DNA from 4 places in the Akkermansia muciniphila genome. Region 1 is predicted to be linked to each of the others. Evidence: riboswitches for the same ligand, from Rfam matches in the RefSeq annotation. Region 1 holds a riboswitch; each other region holds the start of a gene.
What was found. A riboswitch is a leader RNA that binds a small molecule or an ion and turns the genes downstream of it on or off. The one in region 1 is predicted to bind cobalamin.
Positions count from the first base shown of each region.

Region 2: another riboswitch for cobalamin. It lies ahead of ABGM91_RS12165 (sirohydrochlorin cobaltochelatase); the one in region 1 lies ahead of ABGM91_RS04840 (ribonucleoside triphosphate reductase).
Region 3: another riboswitch for cobalamin. It lies ahead of ABGM91_RS09195 (TonB-dependent receptor); the one in region 1 lies ahead of ABGM91_RS04840 (ribonucleoside triphosphate reductase).
Region 4: another riboswitch for cobalamin. It lies ahead of ABGM91_RS09160 (autotransporter outer membrane beta-barrel domain-containing protein); the one in region 1 lies ahead of ABGM91_RS04840 (ribonucleoside triphosphate reductase).

Region 1 is NZ_CP156688.1:1,184,086-1,191,318, reverse strand. It holds gene ABGM91_RS04850 (phosphoethanolamine transferase) at 1-624, shown strand, start outside; gene ABGM91_RS04845 (glycoside hydrolase family 88 protein) at 691-2,925, opposite strand; cobalamin riboswitch at 3,141-3,326, shown strand; gene ABGM91_RS04840 (ribonucleoside triphosphate reductase) at 3,478-5,574, shown strand; gene nrdD (anaerobic ribonucleoside-triphosphate reductase) at 5,624-5,818, shown strand; gene ABGM91_RS04830 (anaerobic ribonucleoside-triphosphate reductase activating protein) at 5,845-6,561, shown strand; gene ABGM91_RS04825 (TrkA C-terminal domain-containing protein) at 6,573-7,233, shown strand, end outside.
Region 2 is NZ_CP156688.1:2,996,022-3,003,254, forward strand. It holds gene ABGM91_RS12140 (hypothetical protein) at 110-634, opposite strand; gene ABGM91_RS12145 (hypothetical protein) at 729-1,592, opposite strand; gene ABGM91_RS12150 (GNAT family N-acetyltransferase) at 1,784-2,284, shown strand; gene ABGM91_RS12155 (TlpA disulfide reductase family protein) at 2,381-3,394, shown strand; gene ABGM91_RS12160 (TfoX/Sxy family protein) at 3,435-3,794, opposite strand; cobalamin riboswitch at 4,033-4,187, shown strand; gene ABGM91_RS12165 (sirohydrochlorin cobaltochelatase) at 4,218-5,183, shown strand; gene ABGM91_RS12170 (precorrin-2 C(20)-methyltransferase) at 5,185-5,892, shown strand; gene ABGM91_RS12175 (hypothetical protein) at 5,889-7,130, shown strand; gene ABGM91_RS12180 (precorrin-8X methylmutase) at 7,137-7,233, shown strand, end outside.
Region 3 is NZ_CP156688.1:2,245,296-2,252,528, forward strand. It holds gene ABGM91_RS09190 (cobyric acid synthase) at 1-1,553, opposite strand, end outside; cobalamin riboswitch at 1,897-2,036, shown strand; gene ABGM91_RS09195 (TonB-dependent receptor) at 2,071-4,077, shown strand; gene ABGM91_RS09200 (extracellular solute-binding protein) at 4,227-6,341, shown strand; gene ABGM91_RS09205 (beta-galactosidase) at 6,442-7,233, shown strand, end outside.
Region 4 is NZ_CP156688.1:2,235,290-2,242,522, reverse strand. It holds gene cobT (nicotinate-nucleotide--dimethylbenzimidazole phosphoribosyltransferase) at 1-284, shown strand, start outside; gene cobS (adenosylcobinamide-GDP ribazoletransferase) at 304-1,044, shown strand; gene cbiR (cobamide remodeling phosphodiesterase CbiR) at 1,041-1,856, shown strand; gene ABGM91_RS09165 (bifunctional adenosylcobinamide kinase/adenosylcobinamide-phosphate guanylyltransferase) at 1,831-2,421, shown strand; cobalamin riboswitch at 2,588-2,726, shown strand; gene ABGM91_RS09160 (autotransporter outer membrane beta-barrel domain-containing protein) at 2,761-6,720, shown strand; tRNA gene ABGM91_RS09155 (tRNA-Leu) at 6,855-6,937, shown strand; gene ABGM91_RS09150 (hypothetical protein) at 7,048-7,233, shown strand, end outside.

The sequences.
Region 1 (7,233 bases):
ACGCCCGGAATGATGCAGGAACGCACCTCCCTGGTGCTGGAGGAATCCCTGAAACAGCATGGACGGGACAAGCAGTTTTACGTCATTTACAACAACGGCAGCCACATGGCGTTCAGTTATCCGGAGCAGGCCGGGCGCTTTACTCCGGCCTCCTGCAACATGGATGACCCCAAGGCCCATCTGGAAGAAACCGTCAACGCGTACGATAATTCCATCGTGGACCTGGACGCGTCCGTCCACCGCATGATTGCGCAGTTGAAAGACAGGCCTGCCATTTATTTTTACTGTTCCGACCACGGGGTAGCCCTGGGGGAAGAGGGAAAAATGTTCCAAGGGCACGTACTGCCTCCGGTTTACCGCCCCGCGATGTTCGTCTGGTATTCCGACGCCTTCGCCTCGCGCTATCCGGACATGGTGCGCGCCCTGAAGGCCAACCGCCTGAAAGCCGTTTCCCACGACCACATTTTCCACACTCTTCTTTCCCTGGCTTCCATCCGCTCGGAAGTCGTCAGGGACGGCCTGAACCTGGCCTCTCCGGACGCCCGGGAAACCCCAGCGCCCCTCCAGCCGGAAATGCTGGCGGAGTGGCTGGCCGCACCCGCGCAGCAACAGCCGCCCCGGTAAAAGAGAAAAGGGCGGAGAAGGCTTGCACAGCGCCCATCCGCCCGGGGCGCCAAACGGCCGGATATCCTACCGCACCTTCACCCGGAGGGGATTCCCGATGCACTCGCGGACACGGCGCGCTTCCGCTTCCCAGTCCGCGGCGGATTTAACCGGTGAGGCCTTGTCCCAGACGGCTCCCATGTACCAGTCAAAAGCCTTTCCGTTCCCGATCTCCCGGGTCCAGTAGGTGCACCCCTCCGACTCCACTGCCCGGCCTTCCGGAAGCCACGGTACGATCACCGCGGTTCCAAAGCGCCCGTCATTCTTCCGGGGGCTGCTCCACGCAGTAATCAGCCCTCCGTTCTTCCGGTCCGCCGCCACCGTTTCATAATTGTTCCTGCCCTTTCCGGTATCCATTCCCACACCCGCCTTCACCGTTTCAGCTCCCTGAATGGACAGGGTGCTGCGGACTTTGGAAAAACGGCTTCCCGCATCCAGGGTCACTCTCCGCTTCTCCGCCACGCGCACGCCGCCGCCAATGTTCCACGGCGCATAAACCACCTCAAAGGCGGTCTGGACCGGACCGTTGTACAGGGTGCGGGCGCTGGCCCAGTTGCCGGACGCATGCGGTTTCCCATCCCTGAACACGGCAATGCCTCCGCAGCCGCGGCCCGGTCCCACGTTATACATGTCCAGGCCGCTGCCGTGGTCCCGATGGTAATCTCCCTTCTTGTAAAATTCATTGATGACGGGAACTCCCGCACGCTTGCTCCACACATCCGTTCCGCTGGAAACCAGCCCTTCCCCCGCCGGGGCGGGTCTGGCAACGGCCGGGCCGTAAATCCGGTGCGCCGTAAGGTCGTTTTCCCACGCAAAATCATCCAGGCGCTCCGGCACAGGGCGGCTGAAACAAACGTCCGCGGAAGGGGCCGCCTTCAGGGAGGAACGGTCCAGAATCCAGAAATCACGGGCTGTTCCGGGCCGGAAATTGCCCTGGAACAGGAGGGTATCCTTCCTGCCGTCTCCATCCGTATCCACCGCCTGGTGAGGAATCACCCGCCCGTGGCGCACGTCAAAGACGCGCAGGGACGCCGCATCCCCGGCAGCTCCTGGCGGCAGCGGAACCGCCACGGTTTCTCCGGGCCTGAACATGTTCAGGGGATTCGTGACGGTCACGGTCTTTTTCTGCGGATGGTCCCGGCCAATGACGTACTTGCGCAGCTCGGTGCCGGCCATCAGGTAAGCGCCCGCGCCGTACACTTCCGTATCCTCCCCGGAATAATGCCCCGGCTTGTCCGCAATGGGCTGCACCCAGCCCAGCGCGCCTTCCGCGTTGACGGAATCACAGGCGGCCTTCCAGGCCCTGCGGATGACGGGAAGGTATTCCTTCGCGTCCAGATACCCCTGGTTCACTCCCCACAGCATCCCGTACACGATAAACAGGGTGCCGCTCATCTCCTTCAGGGGCGGCTCTTCCGGATCCAGCAGGCTGGCGTGCCAGGAACCGTCGGGCGACTGGCATTTTTTCAGGGACGCCGCCAGGCGCTTGAGCAGGTCCACGTAAAAGGGACGGGTGGGCCAGTCCGCGGGCATGTCCTGAAGAATAAGCGGCAGTCCGGCAATCACCCAGCCGTTGCCCCGGCTCCAGAACATCTTTTTCCCATTGCCCGCCGGAATGGTGAAGTAACGGGAATCCCGGAAAAACAGTCCTTCCTTCCGGTCAAAAAGATAGTCGCAGGTGAGCTTGTATTCCTTGTCCATGAATTCCAGATAACGGCGGTCCCCGGTATAGGCCGCCAGCTTCACGAATACCGGAGGGGACATGAACAGGGCGTCCGACCAGCTCCAGCGGTCCTGGCACCGGGGTGTCTGGAACTGGAGGGAGGCGGAGGAAGGCCGGTTCATTACCTTGTCCAGCACGGCGCGTATCTTTTCCGCCGCAGCGGGATTGCCGTCTTCCATCGCCATTTCCATCCAGGCATGCCCCACGGCGTGATCGTCCGCATGGTAATGCCGTTTCAGGGTTTTCCATTCCTGTTCCTTCCCCGCTTTCCTCAGCAGCGGCAATCCCGGCCCTTCCGGAACGGACAGGCCGTACTGCACCATGCCGGAATAAAAAGCCCCGTAGGTCCAATGCAGCGGCGAGCGCTTTTTGGGATGCTCCGCCTGCCATTCCGCCACCAGTTGGAGATTGTCCCGGATGGTCTTTTCATTCCAGTCCGCAGAAGCGCCGGAAGCAGGATTCCCCGCAGAGAGAAGGGGAAGAACCAGCATCAGGAAGGATTTCCGCCATCCGCTTTTTGTAGAGAAAAAGAAACGCATTTTATTGATACGGAAAAAGCCGTACGGAAATTTCTCCGCAAGGGATGATTCTTCTTTTCATTCTATCCGCTTTCCTCCGGACCGGGAAAGGAGGCAAGGGCACATATGGTGCCATGACGGAAAGGAATGCCGCGTTATCAATCATTCCGCACCCGGCATATACAACATGATGTATACTAACAAATATTTAATACATCATTTATACATTTTCCTTGCGGGAAGTTCCTTTCTGTGGTTCATTGCGTTTCAGCGCAGGTAACGGAAGACGGTGAAAATCCGTCGCGGACGCGCCGCTGTAACCGGTAGACGATGGACCGGACACTGACTGCCCAGGCAGCCGGGAAGTCCCCATCACATGTCGCACCGGAAGCCAGAAGACGACCTGATGCCCCCGTATCCCATCCCGCGGACAGGATGAACATACGCACAGGTCCTCATCGTGCCCCTTGTTAAAAATGCACGCATGCGGCGGCCCCTGCCTATGATTTTTCCAGGCTTTTGCCCAGGCTCGCGGATGAGCGGTCATTATCCCTTCCAAGCGAGACATCCACCATGGCAACAAGCATCATCAAACGTTCCGGAAAAAAGGAACAATACCAGGGCTATAAAATTGAGGAGGCCATCAAAAACGCCTTCCACAGCTCCGGAACCGCCTACAACCGTTCCATTTATGAGGAAGTGGAGGCCAAGCTGACCCACCAGGACAGCGCGCACGTGGAAGAAATCCAGGACATGATTGAACGCGCCCTGTTCCGGTGCGGATACTTTGACACGGCCAAAACCTTCATCACCTACCGCTTCCTGCACAAAATGCAGCGCGAACAGCTCGGCGGCCTGTATTCCGGCAACACGTACGTGGACTGCAAGCAGACGGTGGAAGAATACATCGGCCAGAGCGACTGGCGCATCGCCGCCAACTCCAACACCACGTATTCCAACGCCGGGCTGATTAACAACACGGCGGGCAAGGTGATCGCCAACTACTGGCTGGACCAGGTTTACTCCGCCCGGGAAGGCGCCGCCCACCGTGAAGGGGACTACCACATCCATGACCTGGACTGCCTGACCGGGTATTGCGCCGGGTGGAGCCTCCGCAACCTGCTCAATGAGGGATTCAACGGCGTGCGCAGCCGCGTGAACAGCCGCCCCCCGCGCCACTTCCGGGAAGCCCTGGGCCAGATGGCCAACTTCCTGGGCATTCTGCAAAGCGAATGGGCGGGCGCTCAGGCGTTCAGCTCCTTTGACACCTTTCTGGCGCCCTACGCCTTCAAGGACCAGGCGGACTTCACGCGCATCAAGAAGGACATCCGCAGCTTTGTCTACAACCTGAACGTGCCCTCCCGCTGGGGGCAGTCCCCCTTCACCAACGTCACGATTGACTGGACCGTGCCGCGCGACCTGCGGGACCAGGCCCCCTTCAGCGGCGGGGAGCACCTCTTTGAAGGGATGGAGGACCCGGACCTTCTGGCCCTGGCGCGGGAACGCGGCGCGGACAAGCTGACGGAACTGACCTACAAGCACTTCCAGAAGGAAATGAACCTGATCAACAAGGCCTTTTACGAGGTGCTCACGGAAGGGGACAGCACGGGACAGCCCTTCACCTTCCCCATCCCCACCGTCAACATCACGGAAGACTTTGACTGGGAGGGGGAAAACGTGCCCCTCCTGTTTGAAAACGCCGCCAAGATCGGCTCCTCCTACTTCCAGAACTTCATCGGCAGCCAGTACACCGTGAATGAAAACGGGGAACGCGTGCCGGACGAACGGGCCTACAAGCCGGACGCGGTGCGCTCCATGTGCTGCCGCCTGCAACTGGACCTGCGGGAGCTGCTCAAACGCGGCGGCGGCCTCTTCGGCTCCGCGGAAATGACCGGTTCCATAGGCGTGGTGACCATCAACCTGGCCCGGCTGGGCTACCTCTTCAAGCAGAACCGGGAAGCCCTGTTCGCCCGGCTGGGGGAACTGCTGGACCTGGCCAAATCCTGCCTGGAAAAGAAAAGGGCCTTCGTGCAGGAGATGTATGACCGCGGCCTGTACCCCTACACCAGGCGCTACCTGCCCACCTTCCGCAACCACTTCTCCACCATCGGAGTCAACGGCATGAACGAGCTGCTGCGCAACTTCTCCAACGACACGATGGACATCACCTCCGAACAAGGCAGGGCCTTTGCGGAAGAAATCCTGGAATTCATCCGCCTGCGCATGCAGGAGTACCAGGAGGAAACGGGCAACCTGTACAACCTGGAAGCCACGCCCGCGGAAGGCACCACGCACCGCTTCGCCCGCGAGGACCAGAAACGCTACCCGGACATCCTCCAGGCGGGGCCCGTGGGGCAGCGCTACTACACGAACAGCTCCCAGCTTCCCGTGGACCATACGAGCGACCTGTTCCGGGCGCTCCAGCTCCAGGACGAACTCCAGTGCTGCTATACGGGGGGAACCGTCTTCCACATGTACATGAATGAAGCCATCAGCTCCCCGGAAGCCTGCCGGAACATCGTCCGCAAGGTGCTGACCCGCTTCCGCATGCCGTACCTGACCGTCACTCCGCTCTTCTCCGTCTGCGAGAAGCACGGCTACCTGCGCGGGGAACACCAGTACTGCCCCTTCTGCGATGAAGAGCTGCTCCACATTCACAGGCATGAATAACCCTTTTCAACCGACCGCCTCGTTTCAAAACCCAACCATTAATACGACAATGACCAAACAGGAAATATTAAGCAAATACGCACAGGACCGGACCCGCTGCACCGTTTACACGCGCGTCATGGGCTATCACCGCCCTGTGGAAACCTTCAACGCCGGCAAACAGGGCGAGTTCCATGACCGCGTCCACTTTGTGGAACCGGGCCGTCCCTGCCCCTGCTCCGCCCGGACGGAACAGCCTCGGTAATTTTCCCAATAACATATGCGAAGTCAATGGGAACGGGCCGGGGCATAGCGGACATCACGCCGCTCACCTTGCTGGATTTTCCGGACAAGGTGGCCTGCATCTTCTGGCTGAGAGGCTGTAACTTGTTTTGTCAGTACTGTTACAACGTCTCCCTGGTCAGAGGAACGGGCTCTCCTGCCGGAGACCGGACGGACTACCTTGATTTCCTCAGAGATCGGGTGGGATTTCTGGACGGGGTAGTCCTGTCCGGCGGCGAATGCACGCTGTGTCCCGACCTTATCCCCATCTGCCGCGAGATACGGCAGCTAGGCTTCGCGATTAAAATAGACACCAACGGCACCAGGCCCGGCGTGGTGAAAACGCTGGTGGAAGAGGGGCTTTGCGACTACATTGCCCTGGACTACAAGGCACCCCCGGAACAGTACGGCGCCGTCACCGGAAGGCCGGACCTCTTCCCCTCCTTTTCTGAAACGCTGGACTACCTGATCGCCTCCGGAACCGCTTTTGAAGTCAGAACCACCGTCCATCCCGATTTATTGACGGAAGATCACGTCAACAACATCATACGTGACTTGACAAAGCGCGGGTATGGGGGCAACTACTTCGTGCAAAATTTCTACCTGACCCAACAAACACTCAACTCTCTTCCCGCGCCAAGCCGGTTGTTTGACCGGACCCGGCTGGAGGCCGCCTCCATCCCCGTCCGTTTCCGCAATTTTGAGTTCGTCCCGGGAGAAGACTGACCCAGCCGACCATGTTCGACATCCTGCTCAATCACAACACCCTGGTTCTCTTCGGAATCATCTTCTTCGGCATCGCCCTTGGCAGCATTAAAATATACGGCCTGAACCTCGGCCTCTCCGGCGTGCTCTTCGTCGCCCTGGCCGCCGGGCACTACCGTCTGGCCATCCCCAACGGCGTAGGGCAGCTGGGCCTGGCGCTTTTCGTTTACTGCGTGGGCCTGAGCGCGGGCAACCGCTTCTTCTCCGCCATCGCCAAGCAGGGCAGCAAGCTGGCAGTCATGTCCGTGGTCATTGTAGGCGTTTCCGCCCTCTTCACCTGCCTGTTCGGCATCTGGTTCGAGGTGCCCGCGGGAATCTCCTCCGGCATCTTCGCCGGAGCGTGCACCAGCACCCCGGCGCTGGCGGCGGCCACGGAAAGCCTGCCGGGAGCCTCCGGCAGCGGCGTCAGCATCGGCTACGGCATCGCCTACCCGTTCGGCGTGGTGGGCGTGGTCCTGTTCGTCCAGCTTCTGCCGCGCCTGCTGCACTTTGACCTGAACAAGGAAGCCAAGGCCATGCACTCCAAGCAGGAGGCCAGCATCATCTCCCGCCTGGTCCGCGTCACGCAGCCCAACCTGATCGGCCAGAACATTGCGGACTGCAAGCTGCTGGACGGCCTGCACTGCATGGTCA
Region 2 (7,233 bases), 1.2 Mb from region 1:
CCCTTCGGGGAACGCCGCCTACTTACTGTATGCAGGAAGTTTAGTCCACTAGAAAAAAACGCTTCCTTGTCATACTAATTACAATAAGTAAAGCAGGACGCGCAGGCCTTTAATCAAGAGACTTTTCCAGCAGGTCCGCATCCTTGGCCGCAGACGGGTCAAAGGGACGGCCTACCTTCTTCATTTCCATTTCCACCCGCTGGTGTGACGAATTGTCCTCCAGCATGCCGTCCAGGGAGCGTTTCAGGGAAGCCAGGTTGGACGTGTAAAGCTTTTGCCGCGCCGCCGAGCGGGAGGCCAGGACGCCCTGCCGGTCAAACAGGGCCAGCACCGTATAGACGTCTCCGTTTTTGCCTCCGGCAATCAGATTGACGCCAAAGAGGGGGATGTTCCCCAGGAAGTTGTTTTTAGCCTTGCGGTAGCGGTAGGTCCACAGCGTCCCGTTTTTCATGGTGACTGCGTCGGAGGGCTGGCCCAGGACGTCGTAAACGTCCGCCTTGGAGGATTTTCCCGGAACCAGGGCGCCGTATGCCGCCGGGGACGCCACGGATTTGTTGCCGTAGGTGACGGAACAGGCGGAGAGCGCCAGACAAAGGGCGCCCATGAAGGGGAACAGGACGTAACGCATCTGCATGGCGGAAAGGTACGTTGGCGGGGCTTCAAGTCAATCCCGCAGCCCACCATTTCCCGCATGCGCCGGAAATATCCGCGCAGAGGAGATGCCTTCCTCAGGCCTTCCCTTTCTCCCCAAAGTCATATTTTTCCGTTTTCCAGAGGAACATGCGGCGGTAGAGGTGGTATTCCGTCACGCAGAGGATGGGCATGCCGATGGTTCCGATGAAGGGCAGAAGGCGGAAGAGATGGCGGCACAGGTAGAGCACCACCATCAGGAAGCTTTCCCTGAATACGGTCATGTACAGGGAGTACGGGTTGACGAGCGTTCTTTTGTACAGGGAGGAGGCCAGCAGGGGGCCGAGAATGGGAATGACGCCCAGCACCACCACAGCCGCAAAGGTCCATCCCCTGCGCCGGGCAATGTAATCATCATAACGGTCCACGGATTGCTCCCCCTGGAGCACCGCTTTTCCGCAGGCCGGGCAGTTCTGTTCCAGCGTAGGTTCATGGAGCGGCTGCCCGCAGTAGAAGCACCGCCGGTAGCTGCGGAGCACTTCCTCATGCCTTTTCCGCCCGGTGGACGGAATGACGGTGCGCAGCCTGGAGTAACCGATCCAGTTCAGGGCGCGGGGCTTTGGATTGGGCGTGCCGCACTTGGGACAGTGCAGGCCGCACGGGTACATCATGGTGCCGCACTTGGAGCAGAAGATGCGGTGGTCGTATTCCCGGCGGCGGCAAAAAAGGTAGTAGGCCCCCAGGGCCAGGCCGCCCAGCAGGCCCAGGGCGATCACCACCCACGGATACAACAGGCAGTAGGCCACCAGGTATTCCGTCCAGGAATGGTCGGAATGATGGATGAAGGATTCCGGGCCGATGGGATTCTGCGCCACATCCGGAAGCTGGCTTACGTATTTTTCACCCATGTCCCTGAGCGGCCCCGCAGGGATCCATTGTTGTATGGGGATGGGTTCTCTCATGGTCTGGCATGCATGCAGGGTACACCATACAGACAGGATTCACCCCGGTTTCCGTTAAAAAAGCCTGTGCCATCCAGCATAAAACTCTCTTGCCGGAATAGGGAGGTGAAAGTAGGCCATGCCGGGAAATTCCCCCGGGAACCGGGAAGAGGCCCTTTTCATCCGGCGTTTTTCCGTGTAGTATTCCCGCCATGCCGACACTCCGCCAAGCCACCAAAGACGACATCATGCTTATTCATGAACTGGCCGGGCAGGCTTTCCCCGCCACTTACCGGGACCTCCTTTCCCCGGAGCAGATGGAGTTCATGATGGACTGGATGTATTCCCCGGCCAATCTGAAGAAGCAGATGGAGGAGGGGCACGTGTATTTCATCGCCTCCCATGACGGGGAGCACTGCGGCTACCTGTCCGTCCAGCCGGAAGGCCACGGCGTTTTCCATTTGCAGAAGATTTACGTGCTGCCCGGTTTCCAGGGCCTCCACATCGGCAGCTACCTGTTCCGCCAGGCCATCAGCTACATCAGGAGCATTCACCCGGAGCCGTGCCTGATGCGCCTGAACGTCAACCGCTACAATACCCGGGCGGTGGAGTTTTACCAGCGCATGGGCATGCGGGAACTGGAACGCGGGGATTTCCACATCGGCCACGGCTATTACATGACGGATTACATCATGGGGCTGGACATTGCCTGAAACGCCTTTCCCACAGGAACGGGGCGCCGGAGAGGCAGGCGCGGGGAGCGCGCTTCCTTCTTGACACTCAATGCGGCATTCTGCATCATCCATCCTATGAAAACCTTTACTGCCTTCCTTTTGTCCGGAACCATCGCCGCCATGACGGCCCCGGCTTTCATCCAGGCGGCGGACAACGGCAACGGAGCGAAGGTTACCTACCCTTCCTTTGACGACAGCAGCCACCTCCACGGGCCCAAGATCAAGGCTTCCGACCTGAAGGGGAAGGTGGTGTTTTTTGAGTACTGGGGCATCAACTGCCCGCCCTGCATCGCCAGCATGCCGCATTTGCAGGAATTGCAGGATAAGTTCCAGTCCAAGGGCTTTACCGTGGTAGGCAGCCACCGCCAGGGGCCCAGCCCCAGGATCAAGCAGTTTCTGGAGGAAAAGAAGATTACCTTTCCCGTTTACCAGGGGCTGGATATTCCGGCGGCCTCCTGTCCGGGCGGACTGCCGCATGCCGTACTGATCGGGGCCAACGGCAAAGTGGTGGCCAAGGGCCATCCCACCCAGCTTTACGACCTGGTGAAGAGGGAGGTGATGAAGGTGGAACGCGGCCTTCCCATTCTGGAAGGCGTGGAGCTGGACAAGTACAAGTCCCTCGCCAAGACGGTCGTTTCCAACGGCAGCAACATTGAGTCCAAGATCACTCCCCTCCGGAAGAAGACGGACGACGAGGAGGCGCAGGCCGTGTGCAACGCTTTTGACGAATGGCTCGGGGACGCCAAGGAGATGGTCCAGGCCCAGATCCAGTCCAACCCGCTGGAAGCGGTGACGGCCATCACGCGCCTGAAGACGGCGGTTCCCTCCGTCAAGGAGTTTGACGAACCGCTGGCGGTCCTGAAAGCGAACAAGGACCTGCCGAAACTGGCGGACCTCAACAAGAAGATTTCCGCGCTGGAACAGCGGAAGGCGAAAGGCCGCAAGATCTCGGAGTCCGACCTTAAATCCCTGACGCAGGCCGTGGACAAGTTCGCGGAGTCCGACAATGAAGCCACGCAGACCGTCGCGGGCAACCTGAAAAAGAGCCTTTCCTCCCTGGCCGTGCCGGAGTCCCCGGAAGATAAGTAAGTTTTTCCGCCAAACGTTTTTATAAGGCACCAGCAGGCGTTTACGGACGCCTGTTTCTTTTTTCCCCGGAAGTTTTTTTCTTCTTCCCGGACAAGACGTCCGGAGCGGAGAGGACGGAACACGTTTCCCGGACAAAAGAGGAGAGGGCCCGGTCATCATCCAGCTCCGTCATCAGGAAATGAGGCCTGGCTCCGGGATAGGGAGAGCCCTGCTCCTGCTGCGGCAGCCTGTTCAGCCCAGGCTCCGTGATCTTGACGAACAATTGGTTGTCACAGACCAAACCGAAAAACTTCCGGTCACAGTACAGGCCGTATTCCCCAAACATTTTTTTGAAGGAAATATCCCCGGCATGGCGGAGCTGGAAACAAATATATTCTACTACATCAGGGGAAGAGGCCATGCCCCATGTTCTCATACCATCCCCGCCTGCGGCAAGCCGCAAACGCCGGACTGCCGGACTGGAAATCCGCGGTCCCGCAGCCGGAGCCGCGCGCCTTTTTCCGGGGCAGGCGCAGGAGCGGGAGGAAAGGCGGCTTTTACCCGTTCACGCGTCTTTTTTCCGGATGCCCGGAAATCCGGCGGCGGTTCTAATAATCATTGACACTGACGGCTAAAAACGCCATTAAACACGCCGAAGCAACGGGGAATTCCGTGAGAACCGGAAACAGTCGCGCTGCGGTATCGGGTTACAAACCCTCAAGGGACGCTTTTCACCGGGCGTTTCATCAGCCAGTCCTCCCATTCCGGAGGGTGAAGGCGAGGGGGAGGTTGGAGACCCGGAGTCCGAATATCCTTGCTCCGGTTCACCATACCTTATCAACGCATGATTGAAACATCCTCTTACGTGCCGGGGGCGTTCCTGCCCCTTTCCTCCGTTTTTCTTGCAGGCCTCACCCTGTTTTCCCTGCCCGTGCTTTCCGCCGCCCCATGCGGGACGGAAGCCTCTCCCGCCCCGGCGGAACAGGCGGCTCCGTCACAGCAGGAAGGGCTTCTTCTCGTCGCCTTCGGGACCAGCCACCAGGATGCCACCGTCTCCTATAAGGAGCTGGAAAAGGACATGCTGCCCCATTTTTCCCCAGACCGCCTGAAGTGGAGCTATACTTCAAGCATCATCCGCAGGAAGCTTGCCGGACGCGGAACCCCGGTCCCCTCCGTGGAGGAGAATCTGGACCGCATGGCCCGCGCGGGCATACGCACGCTGCGCGTCCAGTCCCTCCACATCGCCCCCGGAGAGGAATTTTCCCGGATGGAAAGGCAGATCGTCAGTTTCCTGGCGCGCCATCCGGATAGCTTTGACCACGTGTTCATCGGCCGCCCCCTGCTGGAAAGCGAGCGGGACAGGGACGAGGCGGTCACGGCCTTGTTACAGCATTTCCCCGCGGAACGGAAGAAGGGTGAAGCCATCCTGCTCATGGGGCACGGCCAGCAGGAAGGCCGCTGCGACATGGTGCTTTCCGATTTTGCCCGCGAGTTGAATGACCGCGACAGCCTGGCGTTTTTCGCCACCGTGGAAGGTACGCGCGGCGTGGCCCCCATTCTGGAACAGCTCAAGAAATCCGGCGCAAAAACGGTCTGGCTGGCCCCTTTCATGCTGGTGGCCGGAGATCATGCCAAAAACGACCTGGGCGGGGACGAGGAGGATTCCTGGGCCTCCATGCTCAGGAGGGAGGGGTTCACCGTTAAAACGCACCTGAAGGGCCTGGGGGAAAACCCGGGCATCCGCGCCGTTTTCTCCCGCCATGCCCGGACCACGGCGGACGACCTCATGGCTCCCAAGAAAGCGCACTGACATGTCCACCCCCGGAAAATTTTACGGCGTGGGCATAGGCCCCGGCAATCTGGAATACCTGACGCTGAGGGCCGTCAACGTGTTCCGGTCCGTGGACGTGGTGTTTACCGTGACGGGCCCCAACAGCGATTTCAGCATTTCCGAAGCGGTGGTGCGGTCCGTGGGCGGCGTGAAGGCCCAATTCCACAAGCTGGTTTTCAGTATGTCCCGCGACGCCAGAACCCGGCAGGAGCAGATTGAAAAGAATACGGCCATTATTGAGGAGTCCCTTTCCCGCGGCCAGGACTGCGCCTTTGCCACGCTGGGGGACGCCATGACGTACAGCACCCTGGGCTATATTCTGAGCCTCCTGATCAGCCGTAATCCGGACCTGCGCACGGAAGTGGTTCCGGGGATCACCTCCTATTGCACCCTGGCGGCCCACAGCCGCCGGATCCTGGTGGAGAACGGGGAACGGCTCCGGGTTATTCCCGCCTTCAGGCCGGAGATGGCGGATTCCCTGGAGTTCCCTCCCGGAACCACCACCGTTCTCATGAAGACCTACCGCAGCCGCGCGCGCCTGATGGAGCGCATCCGGCGGGAGAAGGATATCCGCGTTATTTACGGGGAAAGACTGGGCATGCCCGACGAGTTTATTACGGACGATATTGACGTCATCGCCGCCAGGCCGGAAGAATACCTTTCCCTGATGTTCGTCAAGAAGGCATGAACGGCACCAGGCACTCCCGCACCTATCCCTGGCGCCAGCCTCTCCGCTGGCTCTGGCTGGCGCTGGCGCTGGCGGCCTCCGGAGTCATGGTGGTGAAGATGCCCGCGGGCATGGGCGCCTCCGCGCCCGGAAAGTCCCGCATGACCATGAAGCCTGCCGCGGAGGCTCCCGCGGAAACGCGCGGGGAAGGAAAGGGACAGGAAGAAGGCTCTGCTGCCAGCCCGTCCCCGGCTCCCAAAAAGCGCCATCATTCCCGGAGCGCGCAGGCTCCGGAAACAGGCGCGGAGAAAATCCTGGCGCGCCTGCCCCAGATAGGCAGCCTGATCGGCCTGGTGGCCCTGGCGGCCTTCATCGGCGGGATTGCAGAAATCTTCCGCTTTCATTTTGCCCTGGGCAAGCTGTTCGGCGGGCTGGCCCGCTGGGCCCACCTGCCGGAAATCATCAGCCTGTCCATCCCCACGGCCCTTTATTCCAACGCCGCGGCCAACGGCATGCTGGTGAGCAGCCATGCGGAAGGCAAAATCACCCATTCCAACCTGATTGCAGGCGGCATGATGAACAGCTATCTGTCCTTCGTCTCCCATTCCCTGCGGGTGGCATACCCCGTCATCGGCGCGGTGGGGCTGCCCGCCATCTGCTACTTCGGCTGGCAGATGGGCTTCGGCTTCCTGTTCATTGCGGGCGTGCTGTTCCTCCACCGCAGGAAAAGCCCCGCCGCCGTTCCGGAGGCCGCGGCTTCCGGTGAGGCCCCCGCCGCCGGGCGCCCCTCCCCGGAATGGCGCCAATCCCTGCGCCAGACGTGCCTGCGGGTGCTCGCGCTCGTTTTCCGCATGCTCTGCCTGACGGTTCCCCTGATGATCGGCGTGGAGTGGCTGATGAAAAACGGCCTGTTTTCCTGGTGGGAGGAACACGTGCCGGACTGGGTCAACCGCATTTTTCCCGCGGAGCTCATGAGCATTGTGGCTGCGCAGATGGGCGGCCTGGTCCAGGCCGCAGGGGTGGCCGCCAACCTCCGCAGCCACGGCATGGTTACCTCCTCCCAGATTTTGCTGGCCATGCTGGTAGCCAGCGCCATCGGCAACCCCATCCGCGCCCTGCGGCGCAACCTTCCCTCCGCCATGGGCATTTTCCCCGCGCGGGACGCCTTGACGATCGTGCTCGTCATGCAGCTTTCCCGCATGATCGGTGCCATTCTTCTGATTGCCCTGACGGGCCTTTTCATCCATTATACCCATTGACGCCTCATGACCGCCGCACCTGAAATCCGCTGGGACATGTCCCCCGCCGCCATTGAGGCGGAAAGCTTTGCCGCCATTGAACGGGAGTTCCAGGGCTGGGAAG
Region 3 (7,233 bases), 1.1 Mb from region 1:
ATGTTCATGTTCACCACGTCTGCGGATTTCAGGTTGATTTCTCCGGGGCTGCCGGCCCCTTCCAGGCAGAGGACGTCGTACTCCTCCGCCAGGGAATCGTACGCCTTGCGCACGTCCGGCCAGAAGCGCCTTTTGGCCGTAAAATATTCCCGCGCCTCCATGTGTCCCACGGCGCGCCCCATCACGACCACCTGGGACCCGGTGTTGGAATGGGGTTTGAGCAGAATGGGGTTCATCCGGGCATCCGGGTCAATGCGGCAAGCCTGGGCCTGGACCATCTGGGCGCGGCCCATCTCCTCCCCCAGCGCGGTCACACCGGAGTTGAGAGCCATGTTCTGCGCCTTGAACGGGGCCACGCGGTAGCCGTCCTGAAGAAAAATGCGGCACAGGGCCGCGGTGAGCACGCTTTTTCCCGCATCGGAGCAGGTGCCCTGAACCATCAGGGCCGGTTTGGGCAGTTTGCGGAGAATGGCGGGGCTATCCCCCTTCAGTTCGGCCCGCAGGGCCTTTTCCAGCAGGGCGTGTTCCTCCGGCGTGCGGACGCCGGAGCGGAACCAGCCGCCTGATTCCAGTCCCGGATAGTTGGAGCAGTCGCGCAGCGCGACGCCGTGGTTTTTCAGGAGCCGGGCGGCCAGACCGGAGGGCGCCTCCGCCAGGCGGAAGAGCAGGAAGTTGGCTCCGGACGGGAGCACGGCGGCGCCCGGGAGGGCGGAAAGCCTGCGGAACAGATCTTCCCGGCGTTCCCGGTTTAGGGCGCGTTCCCCGTCCGCCCAGGAAGCCGGCTGTGCCAGCACGGCCCGCACAGCCGCCGCCGCAAAGGCATTCACGTTCCACGCGGGCAGGGACTGCCTCAGCCGTTCCGCCAGCGGAGCGGCGCAGACGGAAAAGCCGCACCGGACGCCGGCCATGCCGTAAAATTTGGTCAGGGAGCGCAGGACCACCAGATTGGGAAGCTCTGCCGCCTCACGGAGGAGTGATTCCGTTCCGTTCGCATAATCCATGAAGGATTCATCAATAATCCAGATGACTCCGGGGCGGGACTGCACAGCCCGGCGCAGGGCCGGAACGTCCAGCAGGCTGCCGGACGGATTGCAGGGATTCGCCAGGAAAACGGCGTTTCCATCTTCGGCCTGTTCCGCCAGCCGGCAGGGAGAGGGCGTGAAGGAATCCCGTTCTTCCGTCCGCGGAGAAAGAATGTCCGTGCCGTGCCGCAGGCAGGCCAGCCTGTATTCGGAAAAAGCGGGTTCCGGAATGACGGCCCGTTTCAACTCCAGCGCGCGCGGAAGGGCGTGAATCAGTTCGTTGGCTCCGTTTCCGAACGCGAAGCAGCCGGAAGGCACTCCGTAATGGTCCGCCGCCAGTTCCCGCAGCTCCGCCATGTCCGGAGAAGGGTAGGGTGCGGCCGCATCCATGGCCTTCCACAGGGCGGAGGTAATGAACTCCGGCATTCCCTCCGGCCTCAGGTTGACGCTGAAATCCAGAATCTCCCGTTCGGGCCGTCCGGCGCCCGCCGCCAGGGATGTTAAATCCCCTCCGTGTGAAAAACTGTTCATGCCGTAGTAATTGAGGCCGGCGTTCCGGGATGGCGCCTGTGCCGGGAAAAGGAAGGAAACGCCTTGAAGGGACGATTTTTCCGGAAGTTGGAACCTCCGCTGAAAACGGCAATCCTTCCCCGTTGCGGGAAGGAAGGGTTAAGGCGCGTCATGGGCGCATCATGTCCTGTACGCGCCGGGGGTGACAAGACAAAAATGGAAGGCTCCGTTTGGAAAAACGGGATGGCGCGCGGCGGCTGAAAAGAAGAAACGCCCTCAAAGCCGCGGAATGTTCAAAGAAAATTCTTTTTGGCTTGTCATACCGGCCCCTTTGGTATTTCATCCGTCCCATGAACCCTTATGGTAAGGGTTACAGACCTCAGGGATGCCCGTAGCCGGGCAGGAAATAGATGGGGAATACCGGTGAGAATCCGGAGCGGTACCGCCACTGTAAGCGAGCTTGTCTCGCAAGCCAGAAGACCAGCCTGTGGGGTTGTCCAACTGTTCGGCGAGTTACCGAACGTAAGGCACCACAACCATGCTTTATACGAAAAAAGCCCTTCAGATGGGCGCTATTGCCGTTGGCCTTGCCGCATTCGCAGGCCAGTCCTCTCTTGCCGAGTCCGCTAAAAAGGAAGACTCCCCGCCCGCTACCAGGACGGAAACCATGCAGGTCATGCCGGAGCTGACCATGGCGTCCCACTTTGTGGGCGTGCCGTACAACCGGTCCGGGGTATCCGTTTCCGTCATCAATCCGGAAGAATTCCAGAAGGCGGGCATTGAAACCCTGACGGGAGCCCTTTCCCAGACGCCCGGCGTCTTCACGCTGGACGGCGGCGGCACCTGGCAGCGCGGTTCCGTGAGCAACACCGTCATCCGCGGGATGAACAAGGAAACCTACACCCTGACCATGGTTGACGGCATGCGCATCAGTGATGTCAACATGTCCGGCAACAAGCTGCTGGGCATCACCAACCTCTTTACCGTGGGCAATGTGGAAGTGGTGAAGGGAGCGCAGGGCGCCGTCTTCGGTTCCGGCGCCATTGGCGGCGTTGTCGCCATGGATACTCCGGAAGGGGAAGGCGATCCCGTGACCAGGATTTTTGCGGAAGCCGGTTCTTTCCATTCCTTCAACAGCTATGCGACTTCCTCCGGCAAGATCAAGAAGCTTTCCTACTTTGTGGGCGTGGGGTTTGAATCCACGGAAAATGATCCTACCATTTATCCGGCCATTTATGACAACCGGAAAGGCATGAACGACTTCCGCCAGTGGCAGGAAGCCGTGCGCCTGGGTTATGACGTCAACGACAAGGTGAAGGTGGGCTTTACCTACCGCCGCCTGGATTCCTACTTTGAATACCCCACACCCTATGTGGACTACGACCAGTGGCCCGCCGTGGCGGACCCCCACCTGTACAACACGGAAGACAAGAACCGCAGCAACCTGGTAACGGGGCGCGTGGATGCGGAAATTACCAAGTTGTGGTCCACCAGCTTCATGGTAGGGCATTACAACATGGATTATTCCACGCACACGCCGGGCTTTGATTTCCAGCCCAACGTGATGCGCAACCGCCGCTTCCAGACGGAATGGCGCAATGCCCTGACATGGAACAAGAAGTGGCAGACAGTCGCCGGCATGGCCTGGGACCGTTCCGACTACATGAGCGAAAACAATTACGTGGCCAAGGATGAATGGCAGAGCACGCTTGCCTTCTTTGCGGAACAGATGTGGGCGCCCACGGACAACTTTGACGCCAGCGTGGCCCTGCGCCTGGAACATGATTCCGTCTGGAACAACCACTTCACGTGGCGTTATTCCAATTCCTGGAAGGTGACGGGCAAGGACTCCCCCACCCGTATTTTCGGTTCCGTGGGTTCCGGCTTCCGCGCCCCCACCTACTTTGAACAGTACGCCGCCAATTACGGCTACGTGGGCAATCCGGACCTGGACGTATCCAAATCCCTGGGCGGAGACCTGGGCGTGGAACAGCGCCTGGCGGACAACCATTACGCTTCCGTAACCGGGTTCTGGACCCGCATCAACGATGAAATCGGCACCAAGAGCGTAGGCACCTGGCCCAACTCCTACACGACTTACGACAACTTCTCCCACGCCACTTCCTACGGCGTGGAAGTAGCGTTCAAGGGGCAGTTCAAGGATGCGTGGAACAGCGGCTATTATGCCAACTACACCTTCACGATGCCCAAGCGGGATTCCATCGGCAACTATGAAACCGTCCAGATGGCCAATACCGCCCGCCACACCATCAACGCGGAGATTTATACCTCTCCGGTTGAAAAACTGACGGTCGGCTTTGGCGTAACGTCCGCCATGGGACGCACGGACTACAACTATGCCCGGCTGGACAACTTCTTTACGGCGCGTTTGTTCGCCCGTTACCAGGTAACGGACAATGTAGCCCTCCATGTGCGGGTGGAAAACCTGTTTGACCAGAATTTCATCATCACGAATGACTATAACTTCGGCCCCCGCCAGGCCCGGGGACTGGGCGTCTTTGGCGGCGTGACGGTCGAATTCTAATTGCTTTTCAGGACTAATTGTTGATTGCACCCCCATCTTCCGCCTTGCGGGCTGTTTCAGGCGAAGGGAACAGCCACGGGCGGAAGATGGGCTTTTTGTTTTCCGGAGGTTCCGGAATCGGTTAACATGCGGCGGTAATCTGAGCTGTGTTGCGCTGGGTATCCATACTGGGGGCGTTGGTCCTCGCCGTCTTTCTGGGGGGGGTATTCTACTTCTCCCAGCGGGAGGCGGACGTTTGGCATGGAGCCTCCGCGCAGGCGGACGGCAGGGGAATGCCTGCCGTATTTGACGGATTCGTAGAACGTTGGAACAGGTCCGTGGAGCGGGAACTGCTTCGGGAACTGGCAGGCGGCGAACGGAAGAAAAGCCTGCTGTCCGTCTCCCGCGGGGCAGGGGACGGGCGGCGTTTGGCGGAACAGGAGCGTTCCGTGGAACGCATCAGGAAAAGGCTGGAATTGAAAGACCATATCCGCCTGCTTCCGCTGGAAGACGTTCCGGCGGGATTGGAATGGCAGACCGGCATGGAGGAGCCGGACGTGGGCGACCCCCGCGCGGTAAAAGGGGGGCAGGTCCGGCTGTGGATCAATACGCCGTTTCCCGGAACCCTGCGGGCGTTCGGGCCGGGAAGCGAAAACTTTTTCAACTACTCCGCCATTGACAACGTGTGGCTTCCCCTCGTGGGGCTGCATCCGGAAACCTTCCGGCCCATTCCGGGGCTGGCGGACCGCTGGGCCGTATCCGCGGACGGGAAAACCGTTTTTTACCATCTGGACCCGGAAGCCACATACTCGGACGGCCGCCCCGTGAAGGCGCAGGACTTCCTTCTGAATATCTGCCTCCGCACGTCCGGCTTTGCCCGGGACCCGTTCTGGACAACTCTGTTCCGCTCCACGTACGACCAGATTACGGTGTACGGGGATTCCGTCATTGCCCTGGCGCTGCCGTCCCCCGGGCCGCTGTTGCCCTACATGGCCTGTGTGGATTTCCATCCGGCCCATCCCGGTTTTTACCATGATTTCAACTCCCTGTTTCTGGAGCGCTACCAGTGGAAGGCGCCGCCGAATACGGGGGGCTACGTGGTGGTTCCCGGAAAAATCCGCATAGGCGAGCGCATCACCCTGGCCCGCGTGAAGAACTGGTGGGCGAAGGACAGGAAATACTACCGCCATTCCTGCAATGCGGACCAGGTGGAGCATGTATTTGTAAACCTGGAAAACAAGGCGGTTGAAATGTTCCGCCGCGGGGAGCTGGACATGATGAACGTCCGCAAGCCGGAAGTATGGGAAACCAGGCTGGAACTGCCGGAGGTACACCAGGGCTACATAGACAAATACAGCCTGGAAGCCGGCTATGCCTGCCCCCCGTACGGCCTGTACCTGAATTGTTCGGACAAGCTGTTGAAAAATCCGGACATCCGCCGCGGGCTGGCGCATTCCGTGAATATGGGCATGGTGATTGACACCCTGTTCCGCGGGAATATGAGAAGGCTGGGCTCCTATATGGAGGGATACGGCGATCTGACGCTCCCGCTGAAAGCGCCGGAATACGGCAAGAAAAAAGCCATGGAATACTTTGCCCGCGCCGGCTACCGGACAATGGGGGAAGACGGTGTTTTGAAAAATGAACGGGGGGAACGGCTGGTGGTGGAACTGACCTTCGCGGACTCCTCCACCCTGATGACCAACGTTTGTTCCATCCTCCGGCAGGAGGCCCTGAAATGCGGGGTGGACCTGCGCCTGGATCCCCTGACCTATAATGTCTGTTCCCGGAAGGTATTTGAAAAACGGTACCAGGCCGCCCTGTGGGCGTGGCCGCTCCAGACGCCGTTTCCCCGGCTGTATGAAACCTTTGCTTCCGAACTGGCGTACGATGCCCGCGGCAATCCCGTGGGCAACACGAACAATATCTTTGCCGTGGCGGACGCCGAACTGGATGCGGCCCTGGACGCGGAGCGGAATGCCCCGGATGACGCTGCCTTGAAGAAAGCCCTTCACCGCGCCCAAAAGCGCATCCATGAACTCTGCGTCTGGATTCCCGGCTGGCGGGAGCCCTACACATACGTCGCCTGCTGGCGCTGGATACGCTGGCCGGAATCCCCCACGCGGTTTTGTTCCCCCAGGATTTACAATCCGCTGGAATCCCACCTGTACTGGGTGGATGAAAAAATGAAGAGGGAAACGCAGGAGGCCCGGCGCCGCGGCGTTCCGTTTGAAGAAAGGCATCAGGTGATACGCCTTGAAAGACCGGATGACGCCGCCCCGTAATAAAACCAGTTCTCCGGCCTCTTTTTAAATTGAAAGGAGGCGGTTTTTTCATCATAATTCCCTTCATTATTCCCTAAAACCGTATATTGACTCCATCATCATGAAAATATCACTTTTTTCCGCCCTGTTTCTGGCCGGCCACCTGTGTATGGCCGCTCCCATGCCCCTGCCGGAATCCAATGACGGCGCCAAGCATGTCTTTGCCACCAACCAGGAAAACTTCCTGATGGACGGAAAACCCGTTAAAATCATCTCCGGGGAAATGCACTACCCGCGCGTGCCGCGCGAACACTGGCAGGACAGGTTCCAGCGCATGAAGGCCATGGGCATGAACACCGTCTGCACCTATCTGTTCTGGAACGTGCATGAACCGGAACCGGGCAAGTGGGACTTTTCCGGCAATCTGGACTTTGTGGAATTCATCAAGGAGGCGCAGAAAGCCGGCCTGTGGGTCATCGTGCGCCCGGGTCCCTACGTGTGCGCGGAATGGGAATTCGGCGGATTCCCCGGCTGGCTGCTGAAAGATGAAGACCTGAAGGTCCGTTCCCAGGACCCCCGCTTCCTGGAACCGGCCATGGCTTATCTCAAGAAAGTCTGCTCCATGCTGGAACCGCTGCAAATCACCAAGGGCGGCCCCATCATCATGGCCCAGGTGGAAAATGAATACGGCTCCTACGGCTCCGACAAGGACTACGTGAAAAAACACCTGGAAGTCATCCAGAAGGAGCTTCCGGGCGTGGTGCCCTTCACCTCGGACGGCCCGAACGACTGGATGATCAACAACGGCACGCTGCCCGGCATCGTTCCCGCCATGAACTTCGGTGGCGGAGCCAAGGGCGCCTTTGCCAACCTGGAAAAGCACAAGGGCAAGACGCCCCGCATTAACGGCGAA
Region 4 (7,233 bases), 1.1 Mb from region 1:
GCGTCCCCATCGTCATTGACGGCTTCATTGCCGGGGCGGCGGCGGCCATCGCCCAGGGCATCCGCCCGGAAGCGGCGCAGTACTTCCTCGGCTCCCACAACTCCGCGGAACCGGGCCACAAGCTCATTATGGACCACATCGGCGTCACCATGTACATGGACCTGGGCCTCTGCCTGGGAGAAGGCACGGGGGCGGCCCTGTTCTTTCCGCTGCTGGACGCCGCCACGCGCGTACTCTCTGAAATGAAAACCCTGCCGGAGCTGGATATCACCGTTCCGCGCTGAATCCCCTCTTTCCTGCACCATGGCCGTCATCACCACCATCCGCTCCGCCTTCGGCTTCCTGACCCGGCTGCCCGTAGGGCCGTGGCCGCTGCAAAACGACCTGAACGGCATCTCCGCATGGCTCCCGCTGGTCGGCCTTGTCGTGGGGGGGCTGGCAGGTGGTCTGACCTGGGCGGCTACCCTGCTCTTCCCCCCGCTGGTCTGCGGCGTCATCGGCTGCGCCTGCTGGGTGGCCCTCACGGGCGGCCTTCATCTGGACGGAGTGGCGGACTGCGGGGACGGACTGCCTGTGGAAGTGCCCCGGGAGCGCAGGCTGGAAATCATGAAAGACTCTCGACTGGGCACCTTCGGCGGCACGGCCCTGTTCTTCAACCTGGCCTTCAAGGGCGCCGCGCTCGCGGCTCTGGCGGCCTGCGGTTCATGGGAGCTGCTGCTCACGGCGTGCGCGCTGGCCGGGCTGCTGGCCCGCAGCCAGATCTTCATCGCCATGCGCTTTCCGGGCGCGCGCCCCGGCGGCATGGGGGAAGCCTTCAAGCAGGGGACGCGCCCCGTTCATGCCCTGGCAGCCGCTGCCGTCACCCTGGCGGCCTGCGCTCTGGCCGGGTGGCACGGGCTGTACGCGCTGCTGGCCGCCCTGGCCGGCTCCACGGCCCTGCTCCTGTATGCCCGCCGCCGCCTGGGCGGCGTCACCGGGGACGTCTTCGGCTGTACCGTAGAATGCACGGAATGGATCGTCCTGCTCACCTTCTGCACCTTATGAAAATTCCGCAAAAATGCCGCGTTCCCGGCCTCAACATCGGCTGCACCTCCTTCATCATCCCGGACTACTACGTCCCCGCCATCAGGGAATGCGTCCATTACGCGGATGACATCGCCCTGCTCCTGCTGGAAGCCGGCGACCGCGGGGAGGGACTTATCACCCCCGCGGAAATACGGGAACTGGCCGCCATCGCCGCGGACGCGGGAGTCAAGTGGAACGTCCACCTGCCCACGGACGGAGGCTTCGCCACGGAGGAATCAGGCCGACGCTACACGGAAAACATCATCCGCGCCATTGACCTGACCCGGGAGCTGGAGCCGCACACCTGGGTCATGCACGTGGTTACGGACCACATTCCCGGTCCGGACATGCGCCCCCATCTTACGGAGCGGGAAACGGAACGCATCCTCCGCAGCCTGGAGCAAATCACGCCCCATTTGCCCGCGCCGGAATGCCTGGCCCTGGAAAATCTGGAACGCCACCCGGCCGACTATCTGGACAAGCTGGTCTCCGCCACGCCCCATTCCCGCTGCTTTGACATAGGCCATGTCTGGAAGGAAGGTCTAAGGCCGGAAAAACTGTTGCCGCTCTGGCTGCCGGACATACGCATGTGCCATCTGCACGGACTGGAAAAACGGGACCACAAATCCCTGCACCACATGCCCGCCGCCACGCTGGACGCCATCCTGCACCCCATGTGGGACATCCGGTTCTCCCCCACCATCACCCTGGAAGTCTTCAGCCTGGACGACTTCCTGAACTCCCACCAGGCCATGCTGGAATCCCATGAACGCTACATCTCCAAACACTGACGCCAACGCCGCACGCATGACGCTCGTCCTGGGCGGCATCAGAAGCGGCAAAAGCCAATACGCCGAACAAATAGCCGCCGGGTTCGGGGAAAAAATCCTGTACGTGGCCACGGCGGAGGTGTGGCCCGGAGCCGGCTCCCTGGAATACCGCGTGCGCAAGCACCGGGAACGGCGCCCAGCAAGCTGGCTTACGCTGGAATCCCCCCGCCATGTGGCCGCCGCCGTGCGGGAATCCGGCCTGCTGGACCAGGTGGACGGCGTCATTCTGGAATGCGTCACCCTGCTTGCCTCCAACACCCTGTACGCCCAGAAGGACCCCACGGACTACGAACCGTTCCAGGAAGCGCTGATTGAGGAAATAGAGGCCCTGAAAGAACTCATTTCCCGCTCACCCGCGCCCTGGGTGCTCGTCTCCTCTGAAACCGGCATGGGCATCAGCCAGGCGGACGCGGAAACGCGCCACTACTGTGACGGGCTGGGAATCGCCAACCAGCTGCTGGCCAAAAGCGCGGACGAAGTTTACTTCATGGTGGCAGGACTTCCCCTGGCCGTGAAAAAACGTTAGGACGTCGGGAGGCCAGCTTTTTCCATGCTTCCTGCGGTAAAAGGGGCCAGAAAATAATAGTTTGGCATTCAAGACCATGCGCATTTCCACATCAAGAAATGCGCCGGGGATTGACCGTGCCGTGCCCCTGTGGTAAGTTGGCCGGGCCTTCATGATTTACGGGAGGCGCTTCCGGGAAGCCCGTGGTGCGGGCAGGAAATAGATGGGGAATCCGGTGTGAATCCGGAGCGGTACCGCCACTGTATATTGCACGGCCTAAAAACCTGCAATGAGCCAGATCGCCAGCCTCGAAGTATTTTATGAACCGCCGGCGAGTATTCCGGCATTCAGACCATACACATGCATTCATCCAACACGCTCCGCTTGAACGGAGCAGACTATGATGGTCCGGCCTCCTTGCAGTCCGGAATGTTCAACACTCCTGAAAAAACACCGTGCCACGCCAGGCACTGGATGCAGGCAATCGCTATGACCCTGGCCTGCCTCGGCATGCTGGGAACGGTGCATGCCCAGGATACTCCCAAGGAAAACCTGGCTGGCGTTTATGACGCCACTGTAGCCAGAACCGCCTCAGATGCGGCCCTGGGAACGGTCTCCGCCACCTTCAGCGTGACGGGGTCCAGCAACGTGCGCGGAATATGGGGGAAATCCGGAACCCTCAGCATTGATGCCATTGGCGGGGATGCTGAATTCAACGTCTCATCCACGCGAAACAACGCCTTCGGCATTGACACCTCCTCCGGAGTCAATCTGGACATCGGCACCCTGGCAGGAACCTTCAACATCTCCGCAGCAAACACGAATGCCACAGGCATCCGGAGCTACGGCAAGATACTTTCCATCGGAACCATCACGGCAAATGCCCGTATCTCCATCACGGCCAATTTCTCCTCCAACGGCATCTATGCCTATCAGGGGCGGCTGGACATCGGCACGATGGCGGGCAACATCTCCGTAGAGCTGGGCACGGGAAATTTTGCCAGGGGCCTGTATGCCTACGGAAACACCATGGACTACCAGGGCCCGCGCTACAAGGACGTCAACATCGGCACCTTCTCCGCCACCGGCAGCATTTCCGCGGCGACGACCGGCGGCTACGGCGCCAGGGGCATCCAGTCCAACTACGGGCAGGTGAACATTACCCGGCTGGACGGTCAAATCACGGCAACCTCCGGTTCCAGTGATACAAGCGAGGACTTTTCCGCCATCGGCATTGAAGCCCGGGAAAACATCACGCTGGGCGACATGGGAGCAACAGGAAGCATTACCGCCACTACCAACGGCATGGATGCCTACGGCCTCTTTGCCGGAGAAGAAGGGGGTTACCAGACCCATTCCAACATCACCATCGGCCATGTGGACGGCGCCATCCGGGCGGAAGCCATGGCCGGAACGGCCGCCGGAGCACGTTCCACCGGTTCCCTGTCCGTGGGAGACATCAGAGGGACCATCTCCGCCTCCTCCACAGGAATTGCGGAAGCCTACGGGCTGCTGGCGGAATTCTCCCTGACCACAGGAATGATCAATGGAACCGTCAGCGCGGCGACTGCCGGGAACACGGCGGCAGCCCTGATGGGTGGCGCCGGCATTACGACGCTCATCGGTTCCACCGGCGTCATTGAAGCAACGGCAACGGGAGAGGGAGCAACGGCCTATGCCCTGTACAGCGGCTCCACGACGGGCTCCAGCTTTTATACGGAAAACACGGCGGACAACATCACCGTCCATGCCGGAGCTTCCATCAGCGGCATCTGGGAACTGGGCGGCTCCGGAGCGGAAGGTTCCGCGGACACCATCACACTGCTGTCCGGCACGGAAGCCGCACCGGGGCTGTTTGACTACACAGTCCGGACAACAGTTAACACCAACAAGTCTGATACGGCCACCCGCCATTCCTCCGTTACGCTCAACGTGGGCAGTGCGGACAACAAAGCCAACTGGACCATCTCCACGGAAAAAGCCGCAGTCCTGTTCAACCGGGTCAACGTGGGCTACGGCTCCACCGTCACCCTGACGGGCAATTCCCAGATTCTCCGTGACGGGGCCGTCATGAACAACATGGGCACCCTGTCCGGCAACGGCACGCTCACCATTGCGGAAGGCATGACGCTGCTCAACGGCACGCTGGTGCAGAACGCAGCGGGAACCGCCCTGGAAGTGGGCTTTGACGGCCTGAACGTGAATCTGGACCTGGCGCAAAACGCTACGGTGGGCACCACGGTGCTCAACACCACGGACTCCGCCTGGGTCGTCACGCTGGACCAGATCAAGGACGGCATCACCGCCATGTACGGAACTAGGGTGGACAACTTCCATCTGGAAAACTACCGCATGAGCTACCGCCTGCAAGGCCAGGTATTCCTGGGTGAAGGCACTCCCATCGTCGTCAAACCCGGAGAAAGCATCTATGTGGGTGAAGGTTCCAAGGTCATCATCGGGGAAAACCTGCCTGAGCACGGCATCGTGCTGGAAGGAGGGGAGGCTGACTTGAGCCAGTCGGACGCCGTCATTTCCTCCGGCGCCGTCAGAGGCGCTTCCGGCCAACTGACGCTGGCGGCCAAGGATGAAAAGGAACAGACCCTCAACTGGGAACACTCCGGCACGGTGGGCTACAACGCCTCCGCCGCTGACGGAGGCGCCTTCGCAAACCTCAACGTCACGGCACAGGATGTGAAGGTTGCCGCCAAGGGTTCCTATGCGGCGGAAAACGTTGTCATCAGCAACAACGCCACCCTCGTTCTGGATGGCAGGGACGCCAGCCTGGGCGTAGAAGGCGGAAGCATCCGCCTGGGTGAAGCCTTCGCTCATCCGGACAATCCGGGGCATCTGGTGCTGAACGGCTCCACTGTTCTGTCCGGCGTGGAAACCAACAGCGGCTCCACCGTCTCCGGTTCCGGCACCTTCAAGGGAGAGGTTACCTATTACGGTAGTGAAATCGTGATCGGCTCCGGCCCCTCCGCAGGCTACCACAACTATGAAGGCGGCCTGAACGCGTGGGGAGGAGTGCAGGAACTCACGTTCATCGTGAACGGCACGACCGCGGCTGACGCTACCAACGGAGGGTGGGACACCTACTCCCAGATGAACGTCTCTTCCTCCTACTATGTGGATGGGGCGCACGTCAATGTGGTCATCGGCGACAACCTGCTCTTCAGCAAGGAACAAAGCTTCTCCCTGTCCCTGGTCAACCTGGACCCGGACACCGTCATTGATCCGGACGGTTCCCTGTGGGACCTGACCAGCATCGACCCCACGCTGAAGGGCCGCACGGACCTGGTCACGGATACCGGCTTCACGGTTTCCGGCGACGGGCTGCACCTGATCTTCAACGGCAAGGTCAACATCAACGCCGTGAAAGCCCTGCGCGGAGAAGAAGCCTCCCGCATTGCCAACACGCTGTGGTCCTCGGTCCGGGTGGTGGACAGCTTCGCCCATACGGCAGCCTCCCAACTGGACTTCCGCGGACCGGGCAAGAGAAACCTCTGGTTTTCCGGACTGGGAGACTTCATGAACGTCTCCTCCGTGTCCGGAGCTTCCGGCTTTGACTACAAGGGCGGCGGTTACGCCGTGGGCGTGGACTATGCCTGGACGAAGAACTGGATATCCGGCGCGGCCTTCGGCCAGACCTTCGGCTCCTTCCACTCTGCGGACAAACAGTTCAAGGCGAACCAGGACGGTCTGATGCTAGCGCTCTACCAGCGTTACCACCACGGCCTGCGCAGCGGAAACAGCCTGGACATTGACGGCTACTTCACCTATGGCAACATGGACAACGATGCGGACGGCACGCTGGGCGGCAGCCCCACCACCGCCTCCTGGAACGATGACGTGTACGGCTTCGGCCTGAAGGGGACCTGGAATATCCGCCTGGGTAATACGGATGTGCTGAAACCCTTCGCAGGCATCGAATTCCTGCACGGTTCCCAGGGTTCCTTCGGAGAACATTCCGGTTCCGGCGCCGCCTGGTACCAGGATGGTTCCGTGCAAAACTGGAGCATCCCCGCCGGCGTCACCTGGCAGAAGCAGATCGCCGTCGGCAAGGGCCAGTACCTGCTGCCGCAGGTAACGGTAGCCTATGCCGGAGACGTCTCCCGCCGCAACGCTTCCGTGAAAACGGACGCCTTCGGCACGCCCTTCCGGGTAGACGGCGTCCATCCGGGACGCCACGCCCTGATTGTCCATGCGGGGCTGAACTGGATCATCTCCAGCGCCTGGAGCGCCGGAGCCTTCTATCATCTGGAACAGAGGGAACACATGACCAACCAGAGCGTTAACGCCACCGTGCGCTACTCGTTCTAAACGTTCTTCCCATTCGGAAACATTCCGGAGGGAATCCACTGCGGATTCCCTCCGTTTTTTTGCGAGGCCCTTATATTTCACAGTAAATTCTTGACTCCATGGCCCTCTTGACGCTTAATTTCACCACTTCACGTGCCGTCGTGGCGGAATGGTAGACGCGCTCGACTCAAAATCGAGTTCCAAAAGAGTGTGGGTTCGAGTCCCACCGGCGGTACCAATAAATAAACCCTGCAAGCTCAATGCTTACAGGGTTTTCTTTATACACTCGGTAGGAGGAAACTAAAATGCCTTTCCTTCCTTGCCATTAATCTTACCAAGCCGTACTCCATGGGATCTCAAGAAATATATTTCTCTTTAGCGTTGCTTCCCGTTTTTGTTCTCTTTTATTACGGTGGATTTTATCTTTCTTCACTTCTCCTCAGGATGCCATTGCCGTTTGCCCACAGAACAAAAAAGACTCGAGTGAAAATAGAAAAATTTTTCAGTTATTTTTTTATGATCACAGGATTTGCT